One region of the Devosia yakushimensis genome, then DNA from elsewhere that is predicted to be linked to it. Evidence: predicted binding sites of a transcription regulator. Region 1 holds the regulator's gene; each other region holds the start of a gene.
What was found. The regulator PhoB, encoded in region 1, activates phosphate uptake and scavenging genes when phosphate is short. The targets are predictions, from matches to a motif close to TGTCATNNANCTGTCAT.
Positions count from the first base shown of each region.

Region 2: QQL79_RS10665 (NAD-glutamate dehydrogenase) is a predicted target of PhoB. The motif match lies at 2,257-2,273, and genes of this name have one in related genera.
Region 3: QQL79_RS18695 (DUF1868 domain-containing protein) is a predicted target of PhoB. The motif match lies at 2,508-2,524, and genes of this name have one in related genera.

Region 1 is NZ_BSNG01000001.1:715,290-719,420, forward strand. Features, by position in the region: gene QQL79_RS03405 (DMT family transporter) at 212-634, opposite strand; gene QQL79_RS03410 (DMT family transporter) at 631-1,116, opposite strand; gene phoB (phosphate regulon transcriptional regulator PhoB) at 1,419-2,120, opposite strand; gene phoU (phosphate signaling complex protein PhoU) at 2,124-2,834, opposite strand; gene pstB (phosphate ABC transporter ATP-binding protein PstB) at 2,864-3,646, opposite strand; gene pstA (phosphate ABC transporter permease PstA) at 3,720-4,131, opposite strand, start outside.
Region 2 is NZ_BSNG01000001.1:2,183,383-2,187,513, reverse strand. Features, by position in the region: gene QQL79_RS10665 (NAD-glutamate dehydrogenase) at 1-2,172, opposite strand, end outside; gene QQL79_RS10660 (sulfate ABC transporter substrate-binding protein) at 2,411-3,430, shown strand; gene QQL79_RS10655 (DUF6894 family protein) at 3,669-3,947, opposite strand; gene QQL79_RS10650 (flavin reductase family protein) at 4,043-4,131, opposite strand, start outside.
Region 3 is NZ_BSNG01000003.1:23,895-28,025, reverse strand. Features, by position in the region: gene QQL79_RS18710 (GIY-YIG nuclease family protein) at 1-297, opposite strand, end outside; gene QQL79_RS18705 (peptidoglycan -binding protein) at 400-1,425, opposite strand; gene QQL79_RS18700 (flagellar motor protein MotA) at 1,425-2,411, opposite strand; gene QQL79_RS18695 (DUF1868 domain-containing protein) at 2,572-3,285, shown strand; gene QQL79_RS18690 (inositol monophosphatase family protein) at 3,294-4,088, opposite strand; gene efp (elongation factor P) at 4,091-4,131, opposite strand, start outside.

The sequences.
Region 1 (4,131 bases):
CCGGGACTTTATCGGACGGCGCGATCGCAGACCCCAGCGTTTGCCGTAGCGCCCGCCCGATTGCCTTGTCCGCTCGACCCGGAGCAGAGCGCGACCCCCACTCCCCCGGCTGGCCTCCGGACGCTCGTCGCTGCAGCGCCGCCCGTATCCCGGAAGATGGAGGCAGTATGCGGGAGGTTTTGGTGGCGGGGATAAGAGGGATAGATTGGGGCTACCGCCGCCGCTGTGTCAGCGCCATGCCGCCCAGGATGAGCACTACTCCTAGCGCGCTGGCCCAAAGGGTCGAGGGGGCACCGCGGGCGAGGTCGAGCAGGACGCCGGAAACCATCTGGCCGCCGATGACCAGAAGAGCGGTGTTGACTGCGCCGATACGGGGAATGAGCCAGCTGCCGGAGGCGACGAAGATGACGCCGATGGGGCCGCCGATATAGGCGTGCCAGGGGGCGTCGGCCGCTCCGGCCGGGATCAGGCCGCCAATGGCGAGGCCCAGCGCGGTAAGCGCGACGAAGCCCACAAGGTGGTTCCAGAACGAGGCGATCAATGGGGAGCTTGAAAGGGCTAGGCGCCCATTGAGCTGGCGGCTGAGGCCGACCAGAAGCCCGGCCAGCACGGCATAGAGGATGGGGACGATCACGGGCGTCCTCCCATGCCGACAAGGATGATCAGGGCACTGCCGGCCAGGATCAGGAGCACGGCAGCGAGATCGCGCCATTCGAGGCGGCGTTTGGGCAGGCCGAACAGGCCCCAGCGGTCGGCAGCGAGGCTGAAAACGACCTGGCCGGCCAGACCCAGAGCCAGCGTTCCGGCCAAGGCAAGCGGGGAGTTTACCGTGGTGGAAGTCAGCATGACCGTGGCGGCGCCCGATATGCCCCCGAGATAGGCCCAGAGTGGCGCGCGAGGTTTTGGTTCGGAAGCGGCAGCCGGACGGTGGCGGTAGAGCAGGGCGAGGAAGACGAGAGCGGCGACGGTACCGGTGCCATGCGCTGCCCAGGAGGAGAAGAGGGCATTGCCGTAGCGGCCCAGTTCGCCGTTGAAAAAGACCATCAACGTGAGCAGGCCGCCGGTGCCGAAGGCGATCAGCAGGTGCAGCGGGTTGAGCCGGGATGTGGAGGACATTACAGGCGACTCGAGGGAGGGCGGTGGGGGGATGGTAGCATGGGCCCTTTTGTGGGGTAGTGGTTACCATCGAGCCTTTGTGGCTTCCCTCACCCCTCCCTGGCCCTCCCCATCAAGGGGAGGGTGACATCGAGTTGCTGGGATTTCTGTTCCTACGTGGCCATTGGAGTACCCCCTCCTAGCCTCCCCCTGATAGGGGGAGGGACTGGCCGGTGGGGGTGCGCTGTGGCCTGCCGTTTCTATGCGCACAAACGAAAATCCCCGCTTTCGCGGGGATTTCGTAGTGAGGATGCTTTTGGGGGTCAGGCGACTTGGGCGAAGCGTTCGTCGAAGGCGTAGCCGGCGCCGCGGACGGTGCGGATAGGGTCGGATTCGCGGCCGCGATTGATGGCGCGGCGGAGACGGCCGATATGCACGTCGACGGTGCGCTCATCGACATAGACATCGTTGCCCCAGACGCCATCGAGCAATTGCTCGCGCGAATAGACTCGGCCGGGATGGCGCATGAGATATTCGAGCAGGCGGTATTCGGTGGGGCCGAGATGGACGTCGCGATTGGCGCGGCGGACGCGGTGGGTGGTGCGGTCGAGCTCGAGATCGCCGACCTTGAGGGCGGCCGTTACCAGATTGGGATTGGCGCGGCGCAGCAGGGCATGAATGCGGGCGATCAGCTCAGGCACGGAGAAGGGCTTGACGATATAGTCGTCGGCGCCGGTCGAAAGACCGCGAACGCGCTCTTCCTCTTCGCCACGGGCGGTGAGCATGATGATCGGCACGCGGGCGGTTTCCTCGCGAGCACGCAGGCGCCGGCAGAGTTCGATACCCGAAATCTCCGGCAGCATCCAATCGAGCAGGATGAGGTCGGGCAGCTTTTCGTGGATCTGGCTCTGGGCCTCATCCCCGGTTTCCGCGGTGACGACGCGGAAACCTTCGGCTTCGAGATTGTAGCGCAGGAGGATGGCGATATCGCCTTCGTCCTCGACGACGAGAATAGTTGCCGGCATGGGCTAGGCCTTGAGCTGGGTACGATGCAGCTCCACCACTTCGGATGTGAGCTGCTTGCCAGTCTGCAGGTAATAGGCGCGTTCTGCGATATTGGTGGCGTGGTCGCCGATGCGCTCGAGGTTCTTGGCACAGAACAACAGGTGAGTGCAGGGCGTGATGTTGCGCGGATCTTCCATCATGTAGGTGAGCAATTCGCGGAACAGGGAGGTGTACATGGCGTCCACCTCGTCGTCGCGATTGCACACTTCGATGGCGCCGGCGGAGTCGCGGCTCGAATAGGAGTCGAGAGCATCCTTGATCTGGCGGAGGACCAGATTGGTCATGTTCTTGACGCCGTTATAGAAGGTCGGCTGCAGGTTGAGGCCTTCGAGCTTGAGCGAGCGGCGGGCCAGCTGCTTGGCCATGTCGCCGACACGTTCGAGATCGGAAGCGACATGGATGGCGGTGATGATCGAGCGCAGGTCGGACGCCATGGGCTGGCGGCGGGCGATCATGGAGACGGCCATGTCGTCGATCCGGCGCTGCATGTCGTCGATGCGCTGATCGGCGATGATGGTGAGATCGGCCAGCTCACGGTCCAGGCGCAGCAGCGCCTTGGTGCCGTTCTCGATGGCGACCTCGACCTGACCGCCCATTTCGGCGATCGACTGGGCCAGGGCGACGAGCTCGTCATTGTAGGACGAGACGATATGTTCGGGGCCGGAAGTGGGCATGTCGTTGTCTCTCTTGGTCCGGGGTTCGATCAGCCGATGCGGCCCATGATGTAGTCCTGGGTCTGCTTGTTGACCGGATTGGTGAAGATGTCTTCGGTGACGCCTTCCTCGATCAGATTGCCCAGGTGGAAGAAGGCCGTGCGCTGGCTGACGCGGGCGGCCTGCTGCATGGAGTGCGTCACGATGACGATGGTGTAGTTCTCGCGCAGCTCATCGATCAGTTCCTCGATGATGGCGGTGGCGATGGGGTCGAGGGCCGAGCAGGGCTCGTCCATCAGGATCACTTCGGGGCTGACGGCGATGGCGCGGGCAATGCAGAGGCGCTGCTGCTGGCCACCGGACAGGCCGGTGCCGGGTTCGTTGAGGCGGTCCTTGACTTCCTCGAACAGGCCCGCCTTGCGCAGGGAAGATACCACGATCTCGTCAAGGTCGGTCTTGGAGCGGGCCAGGCCGTGAATCTTGGGGCCATAGGCGACGTTGTCATAGATCGACTTGGGGAAGGGGTTGGGCTTCTGAAACACCATGCCGATGCGGGCGCGCAGTTCCACGACGTCGAGGCTGGGATCGTAGATGTTCTCGCCATCCAGCTCGATCAGGCCGCCGACCTTGGCACCTTCGATGGTGTCGTTCATGCGGTTGATGCAGCGCAGGAAGGTCGACTTGCCGCAGCCCGAGGGGCCGATGAAGGAGGTGACAGCACGGTCGGGAATGTCGATCGAGATGCCGTGCAGGGCCTGCTTGGCGCCGTAATGGACGGTGACGTCCTTGGCGTGCAGGCGGATCGGGCGTTCGAGTGCGTCTGTGGGATTCATGGTGGAGTTCACAGTCTGGTGGGTCATTTTAACCTTGCCGGCGAGCATGTCCATTTGGAGCTGTTCCTTCTCACTATGCGCGCTTTTCGAGCTTCGAGCGGAGATAAATCGCGACGCCGTTGAGCATGATCATGACGACGAGAAGCACCATGATCGCGGCGGCGGTGCGGGGTTCGAAGAAATTGCGGTTTTCATTGCCCTGCCAGAGATAGATCTGGACCGGCAGAGCGGTGGCCTGGTCGAGCGGGGTGGCGGGCACGGCGGCGACGAAGGCCTTCATGCCGATCAGCAGCAGGGGAGCCGTTTCGCCCAGCGCATGGGCAACGCCCAGGATGGTGGCGGTCAGGATCGAGGGGAAGGTGACCGGCAGCACGTGATGGAACACCATCTGCGTCTTGCTGGCACCCATGCCGAGCGCCGCCTGGCGCAGGGCGGGGGAGACGCCGAGAAGCGCACCGCGGGTGGCGATGATGATGGTGGGCAGG
Region 2 (4,131 bases), 1.5 Mb from region 1:
GCCATCCGCATCACGCTGGAACGCATTGGTTCGCACCGAGGCTTCCATCAGGTTGAGGAAGCGGCGGACGATAGTGTCCTCGTCCAGCGAAGCCATGGCATCGAGCGCCGCGGCGATATCCTCGCGCGCCTGTTCGGCAGCCACTTCGCGTTCATTAGCCCTGGGGTCGTGCAGCGCATTGAACAATGCGATCAGCGCCGTCGCCGCCCCGGCCTGCTTGACCAGCACGTTCGCAATATAGCGCTGCGAATAGGAGATACCGATCTGCCGCACATAGCGCGATAGCGCGCGCAACAGCGCCACGTCATGCCAGGCCAGACTCGTGCGGCTCACCAGCGCATTGAGCTGGTCGCTCTCTGCCTCGCCATGCCACACCGCCAATAGCCCGTCTTCGACCGCCGCGCCCCGCGTCGCCACGTCGAACCCGGCTTCGGTCGGCTCCAGCACCATATCGTGCAGATACCGCTCCACCCCGTCGCGCGGCACGATCGTATAGGTCCGCTCGTCGATTACCCGGAACCCGAAGGCCTCCAGCATCGGCACTCGGTCGCTCAGCGGAATAGCCGTGCCGCGATGATAGAACCGCAACCCGAGCGAGCCATCCGCGCCCGTCCGGCTGCGCAGCTTGATGGCGACGCCGTCGCCCAGCCCCTGCAGCACGGCAATGTCGGTATGAGCATCTTCTGCCGTGTTGCGCGATTGATAGGCCGCCGAAAACGCCCCGCGATAATCACTGATCGAGGCAGGGTTCTCAGCCGTCGCCGCCAGCGTGTCGCCGAAATTGGAGGTCAGCGCATCCACCCGCGCTTCCAATTCGCCACGGCTCGGCTGCGGCGTCGGCCCGGCAATCCGCCCGATAATCACATGCAGCCGGACCAGCTCACCTTCGGGGAAATTCGGATAGAATGCCGAAACCCGCCCGTCATAAACCTGCGCCAGATAGCGCGTGATCCGCGCCCGTGCTTCCCCGTCATAGCGGTCGCGCGGCACGTAAACCAAGATCGAGACGAAATTGTCGAACCGGTCGATACGCGGCAAAACCCGCACCCGCGGCCGGTCGTAGAGAGCCGAAATCGCGCTGGAAAATTCATAAAGCTGGTCCACCCCGATCTGGAACAGCTCATCGCGGGGATAGGAGTCCAGCGCGCTCAGCAGCGCCCGGCCGTCATGCCCCAGCGGATCGAGCCCCGATTTCCGCATCACCTCGGCAATCTTCCGCCTGATGATCGGCACATCGGTATGCGGCATGGCCAGCGCCTGGGCGGTAAACAGCCCCACAACGCGCAATTCGCCCACCGGCTCGCCATTAGCGCCGAACAGCTTCACGCCCACATAATCCAGATGCACCCGCCGATGCACCCGCGAGCGCACATTGGCCTTGGTCACCAGCAGCGGATCGCCCTCGGCCATGAAGGCGGTGTGCTGCGGCGTCGTTTCCACATAGTCCGCGCCGCTGCGCAGCACCCGAACATCGGGGTCGCGCAAAATGCCCAGCCCGCTGCCGGGGACGGGGGCCAGGGCCTCGCCCTCCACGCCATATTGGCGCAGTCCCAGGAAGGTGAAATTGTGCTCGATCAGCCAGTCGATAAAGGCCAGCGCCTCATCGCGCTGCTGTCCCTTGATGCGCTCCAGGTCCTTGGCCGCACGGCGCAGGCGCTCCAGCATGGGCTGCCAGTCGCGCACCGCATGAGCCACATCGGCCATGGTATTCTGGATTTCCGTCACCAGCCCGTCGACATCGGCCACCGGGTCGCTGTGAATATGCAACAGGCTCAGCGAACGCCCATTAGCCTCGGTCACCTCGCCATTGCCCACATGCACCACCGGGTGGGTGAACAGCCGCACGGAACCGCCCGCCGCCCGCACGGCCGCCAGCGCGCTGTCGACGATGAACGGCATGTCCGGGGAAATGATGTCGAGCACGAGCGCTTCGCCCGCCGCTGCCGGCCGCGCCGCCACGATCCGGCTGTTTTCGCCCTCATAGGCCAGCAGGTGCCCATAGGCCTGCCGCAAGACTGATTCGAACGCGTCGGCCGCCTGGGTGCCGAGGTCTTCGCCGTCGGTCGCCAGGATGGCGGCCTTGAAGAAGCGCCCAAATCCCGGCTCGGCGGCCAATAGAAGTGCTGCCCGCTCCAGCATGATCTGCCGGTTGGACCTGTCTTCGTGCGTCACGTTCAATACTCCCAGTCTCGCGCCGTCATTCTAGGCACCCGGGCGCGCGCTGTCTGCCATCCCTTCGCACAATAGCGCGAGCGCGCGATGTGTGGATGACAGCCAATGACGGTACGCATTTTGCCGCCGGCGCCTATCCCGCCACCCACCAGGGGCAGAGGCCCAATGTTGGCAAAAGGTTGCGATGCCTCCACGATCTGGCTAGCCTCCCGCAACGACCCACGCGGGAGCTGAAGCAATGAAACGCCTGACCAGGATTCTCGCCCTCACGGGCCTAGCCGCATCCCTGGTGCTCGGTTTTGCCGTCACCAGCCACGGCCAGGACCGCACCTTGATCAATGTGAGCTACGATCCGACGCGGGAGCTCTACCAGCAGTTCAACCAGGCCTTTATCGCCCATTGGCAGGAAACCAAGGGCGAGACCGTGGCCGTCCAGACCACCCATGGCGGCTCCGGCGCCCAGGCTCGCACCGTCATCGATGGCCTCGAGGCCGATGTGGTCACCCTGGCGCTGGAAAGCGACATCAACGCCATTGCCGATGCCAATCCGGCCCTGATCCCGGAAAACTGGCGCGGCACCTTCGAGAACAACAACGCCCCCTATACCTCGACCATCGTCTTCCTGGTCCGCAAGGGCAATCCCAAGGGCCTCAACGACTGGGGCGACCTGATCAAGGATGGCGTCGAAGTCATCACCCCCAATCCCAAGACCTCGGGCGGCGCCCGCTGGAACCTGCTGGCGGGCTGGGCCTGGGCCAAGGCGCAGCCGGGCGGGAGCGACGAGACCGCCAAGACCTATATCACCGAGCTCTATAAGCATGTCCCGGTGCTCGATACCGGTGCCCGCGGTTCCACCACCACCTTCGTGCAGCGCGGCATTGGCGACGTGCTGCTGGCCTGGGAAAACGAAGCCTATCTCGCCCTTGAAGAACTGGGTCCGGACGCCTTCGACATCGTGACGCCTTCGGTCTCGATCCTGGCCGAACCGCCGGTGGCTCTGGTGGTGGGCAATGCGGAAAAGAAGGGCAATACCGACCTGGCCACGGCCTACCTCGAATATCTCTATTCCGACGAGGGCCAGGCCATTGCTGCGGCCAATTACTACCGCCCGTTCAAGCCCGAGGCTGCCGCTCCCGAGGACATTGCCCGCTTTGGCGAGGTGAACCTGGTCACCATCGAAGACTTCGGCGGCTGGCGCAAAGCCCAACCCGAATTCTTCGGCGATGGCGGCGTCTTCGACCAGATCTATGCACAATAGGCACCGGCGACCGGCGCTCTACCAATAGACCTAACGGCGATCCCGTCGACATCCCACGACGTCATTCCCGCGCAGGCGGGAATCCACTCTTGTTACGAGGTCTGGAAAGAATGGATTCCCGCCTGCGCGGGAATGACACGGTGGATCGAAGCCGTTCCGCAGGGCAAATCGCTCCACTGGAGCGATTTGAGGTGAGAAGGCCATGAGAGCTGCGCTCGAATGGCGCGCCCTCCCAGCCCTAATGCATCGTCACCGGCTCCACCGGCGACCCCGGGCCATCCCCCACCTTCGGCCCCGCCCAGAACACCACATAGAGCAGCTCCACGCCCGCCGCATCGGTGATCTCGATCGACCGCGGCACCCGCGCATCCCCACCGGTGCTCATCGCGCGATCGATGATCGCCCGGCCCAGCTCGGCAGCATTGTGTTCGGCAGCATCGAGATCGCTGAATTCGCTCCCCGAGGTGTCGCGGATCAGTTCGTCATCGGTGCGGTAATGGAAAAAATAGCGGGGCATGACATCTCCCTCGCTGACAAAACGACCAGCAGCGCCCGAGGGTTGCGCCTGCTGGCCAGCAAATCACCTCACCCAGCTTGGCAGTTTCGGCGCCCTCAGTCGAGGGGGCCGATCCCATGATAGCCATGGCGCTGCCACACCAGCGGATTGCAGCTGGTTGTGGTCTCCGCTTCGATAATGGCCC
Region 3 (4,131 bases), on a different contig from region 1:
TTCGGCGATCTGATCATATAAATCCAGCCAATGTGGATTTTGCTGTTCGATCAGCTTTTCCTTCCATTGGCGACGCCATTTCTTGATCTGCTTTTCGCGGGTAATTGCCGAGTCCGCAGTCTCGTGGTGTTCGAACCAGATCAGGTTGTGCACGGCGTAGCGCTTGGAGAAGCCATCGACGAGGTCGTTGCGGTGGATGTAAATGCGGCTGACTAGATTGCTCGTAACGCCTGTATAGAGCGTGCCATTTTTGCCGCTGGCCAGAATGTAAACATAGAACCGTTTTTGTTGGTCCAATTTTCTCTACCACCCACCGCGTCATTCCCGCGCAGGCGGGAATGACGTTGTGGGTGGAGTGGATCGCGAACTACAACCTCGTGTCCCTCCGGTCCTGCCCCCTCACCCCTCGGTCAGCTTGAACTCGATGCGGCGGTTGCGGCGGTAGGCTTCGTCTGTGTCGGCGGGGTCGAGGGGGGTGAATTCGCCGAAGCCGGCGGCGACCAGCCGGTTGGGCGAGACGCCCTTGGTCACCAGGTATTGCGCCACCGAGATGGCGCGGGCGGCCGATAGCTCCCAGTTCGAGGGGAAGCGGGCATTGGAGATCGGGCGCTTGTCGGTATGGCCGTCAATGCGCAATACCCAATTGATATCGGGCGGAATTTCGGTTTCGAGCTGCAGGATGGCTGCCGCAAGGGCATCGAGATCGGGCGTGCCGCCGGGCTGGATATCGGCCTGGCCGGCATCGAACAGCACTTCGGACTGGAAGACGAAGCGGTCGCCCACCACGCGCACATCGGCGCGGCCTTCGAGGATCTGCCGCAGGCGGCCGAAGAAGTCGGAGCGGTAGCGGCTCAAATCCTGCACGCGCTGGGCGAGGGCCAGATTGAGGCGGCGGCCGAGATCGGCGATCTGGGTGCGCGATTCGGTATCGCGGGTCTCCGACGCCTCAAGTGCGGATTCGAGGGCCCCGATCTGGGTGCGCAAGGCGGCCAATTGCTGGTTGAGGAGGGTGATCTGGGCATTGGCCTCGTCGGAGAGGTCCTGTGCGTCGGTCAGCTGGGATTGCAGCCCGGCAATGGTTTCGTCCTTACCGGCGAGGCCCGTACCGATGCCCGAAAGCTGGCCGGTGAGCTCGGCATTGTCGGATTGGGCGGTAGCCAGGGTCGCGGTCAGATTGGCGATCTGGGAGGTCAGATCGTCCGAATTGGCGCGTTCGAGCTGCAGCAGGTCGGTCAGTTCGGCGATCTGGCTGTTGAGCCGGGAGAGCGCGGTGTCACGCCCCTGCAGCTCCTGGCCCAGGAAAAACTGGGTCAGCATGAACAGGCTTAGAAGGAAGATAATGACGAGCAGAAGGCTCGACAGGGCGTCGACGAAGCCGGGCCAGTAATTGGCCTCGATGCGCCGGCGGGAGCGCGCTCCTGCCATTAGTTCCGCCGCTCGGTATCGGCCTGGGAAAGGACCGCTTCGATCAGTTCGCGCAGCTTCTGATTGGTCTCGGCCTGTTCATTGATATGCTTGCGCAGATCGTCCTGCTCGGTGCGGATATGCTTGACCAGGCCATCGATGCCGCGCGCCAGCTCGGCCATGGCGCGGATGGCGTTCTGGGAGGAATTCTGGTTCTGCATCGAGCTGCCGAGCTTATCGAACATGGCCTGCATATCCGGTCCACCAGCGTTGGCCTGCATGGCCGAAACGGGATGGTCGAGCTCCGTCATCGAGGTCATCCAGTCTTCCAGATCCGTATAAAAGGCGTTCTGCGCCTGGCTGGTCTGGAGATCGAGAAAGCCCAGCACCAGCGAACCGGCAAGGCCGAAGAGCGAGGAGGAAAAGGCCGTGCCCATGCCAGCCAGCGGGGCGGACAGGCCCTCGCGCAGACTCGAGAATTGGGAGGCGCTATCGGTATTGGTGACGTCGAGCGAATTAATCACCCCGGCGACGCTGGTGACGGTTTCCAGCAGGCCGTAAAAGGTACCCATCAGGCCCAGAAAGACCAGCAGCCCGGTGAGATAGCGGGAGGTGTCCTTGGCCTCATCGAGCCGGTTGCCGACGCTGTCGAGAATGGAGCGCATGGAGGATGGGGTGATGACCGCTTCCCCGATCCGCTCGCGCAACAGGCCCGCCACCGGCGCCAACAGCACCGGCGGGCGGACGTTGGACACATTGCCGTCCTGCAGGGAATTGACCCATTTCACCTCGGGAAAAAGGCGGAATATCTGGCGGAAGCTGAGGAAAATGCCGATGAACAGGGCCAGGAAGATCATCGAATTGATAAAGGGATTGGCCCAGAAGAAGGTGACGATGGTGGTGAACAGAATGGCTGCCACCAGCGCCACAAGCACCAGGAAAATCAGGATCTTGATGAGATAAACAGTGGGGCTAGCGAGATGGTATGGATCATAGCCTTGCGTCATCTTTGCCTGAACCTTGCCTCACGCGCGCAAATCACCACCAAGACTAGTCAGTGCCGCGTGGCAGGGCAATGACAAAGGTTTGTGTGCGGGCACAGCTGTCACAGAGGTTTCGTTTAGGGCGCGTAGCGCTGTGCCGAACCGATCTTTCCCGGAGCCTGCCATGTCGATGGCCATGATTTCTCCCCAATTGCAGATGTTTTCCCGCAGCCAGCAGCCGGTCGCGCCACGCCATCTGGGAACACGCTATAATCGCGACGGCATTTTTCTGCCGGAGCGGGGCAATACCGTGGTGTGCCATCTGCAGGAGGGCACGGATACCGAACGGGTGCTGCGCGCCGCGCGTCAGCGATATCTCGCCATGCCACAGGCACGGCAATTGGCCTTCACCGCACCCGAAAGCCTGCATATGACGCTGTTTCAGGGCATTCTCGAAGGCAATAGAGCGCGCACCTATTGGCCCGATGGCGTGCCGCTGGATGCGCCGGTCGATGTCATGACCGAGCTTATGCTCGAGCGGCTGGCGCCATATTCCGGTGGCGCACCCTTTGCCGTGGAGGTGATCGGCGCGGTTCCGACGGGGCTGGTGGTCGCGGGCATTACCGAGGCCGACCGCCGCGCCATGGCCGGCTGGCGCAATGATCTGGCGGCCCTGCTGGGCTATCGGCATCCCGATCACGACAGCTACATATTCCACATCACCTTTGCCTATCTCATCGACTGGCTCGACGATGGGGCGCTGCCGGAATGGCAGGATATGCTCGATGACGTGCTGGCCATGATCCGCGTGCAGGCGCCGGTGCTGCAATTGCGCGCACCGGCCTTCTGCAGTTTTGAGGATATGAACTGGTTCGAGGAATTGCTGCCGCTCGGTTGAGCGACAGGCTACTGGATCGGCTTGAGCTGCTTGAGCAGGGCGGCGTGCAGGGCTTCATTGCCCGCAACCACCTGGCCGTTCCAGATCGAGCCGGGGCTGCCGGCGAAATCGGTAACGGTGCCACCGGCTTCCTTGACCATGAGCAGGCCCGGGGCCACGTCCCAGGGGGCCAGACCCGCTTCCCAGACCGCATCGTAACGGCCGGCGGCCAGCCAGGCCAGGTCCATGGAGATCGAGCCGGAGCGGCGGATGCCGGCAACGGCTGGATTGATGGCGGCGAGCTGGCGCAGTTGCAGCGTGTCGTTGGCGGTGCCCTGCGTCTTGATGCCGGTGCAGACCACGGCATCGGCGAGGTGCCGACGACCGCCAATGCGCAGGCGGCGGCGATCGTTGACCCAGGTGCCGCCACCCTTTTCGGCGGTGTAGAGCTCGTCCAGCACGGGATTGTATATCACCGAGGCGACGATCTCGTTGGCGCGTTCAAGGGCGATTGCCACGGCAAATAGCGGGATCGAGTGCAGGAAATTGGTGGTGCCGTCGAGCGGATCGATGATCCAGCGGTGCTGGCCATCGGTGCCGGCGACTTCTCCGCCTTCTTCCATCAGGAAAGCATAGGTGGGGCGGGCCTTTTTGAGTTCGTCGAAGACGATCTGTTCGGCGCGCAGGTCGGCCTTTGAGACGAAGTCTGCCGGCCCCTTGCGGGACACCTGCAGGTTTTCGACTTCGGCAAAATCCTTGGTGAGCGAACGGCCGGCCTTGAGAGCGGCGCCGACCATGACGTTGAGAAGAGCTGAACGGGCCATGATCAGTCCGCCCGGCGCATATAGGTGGCTTCGGCCGTATCGA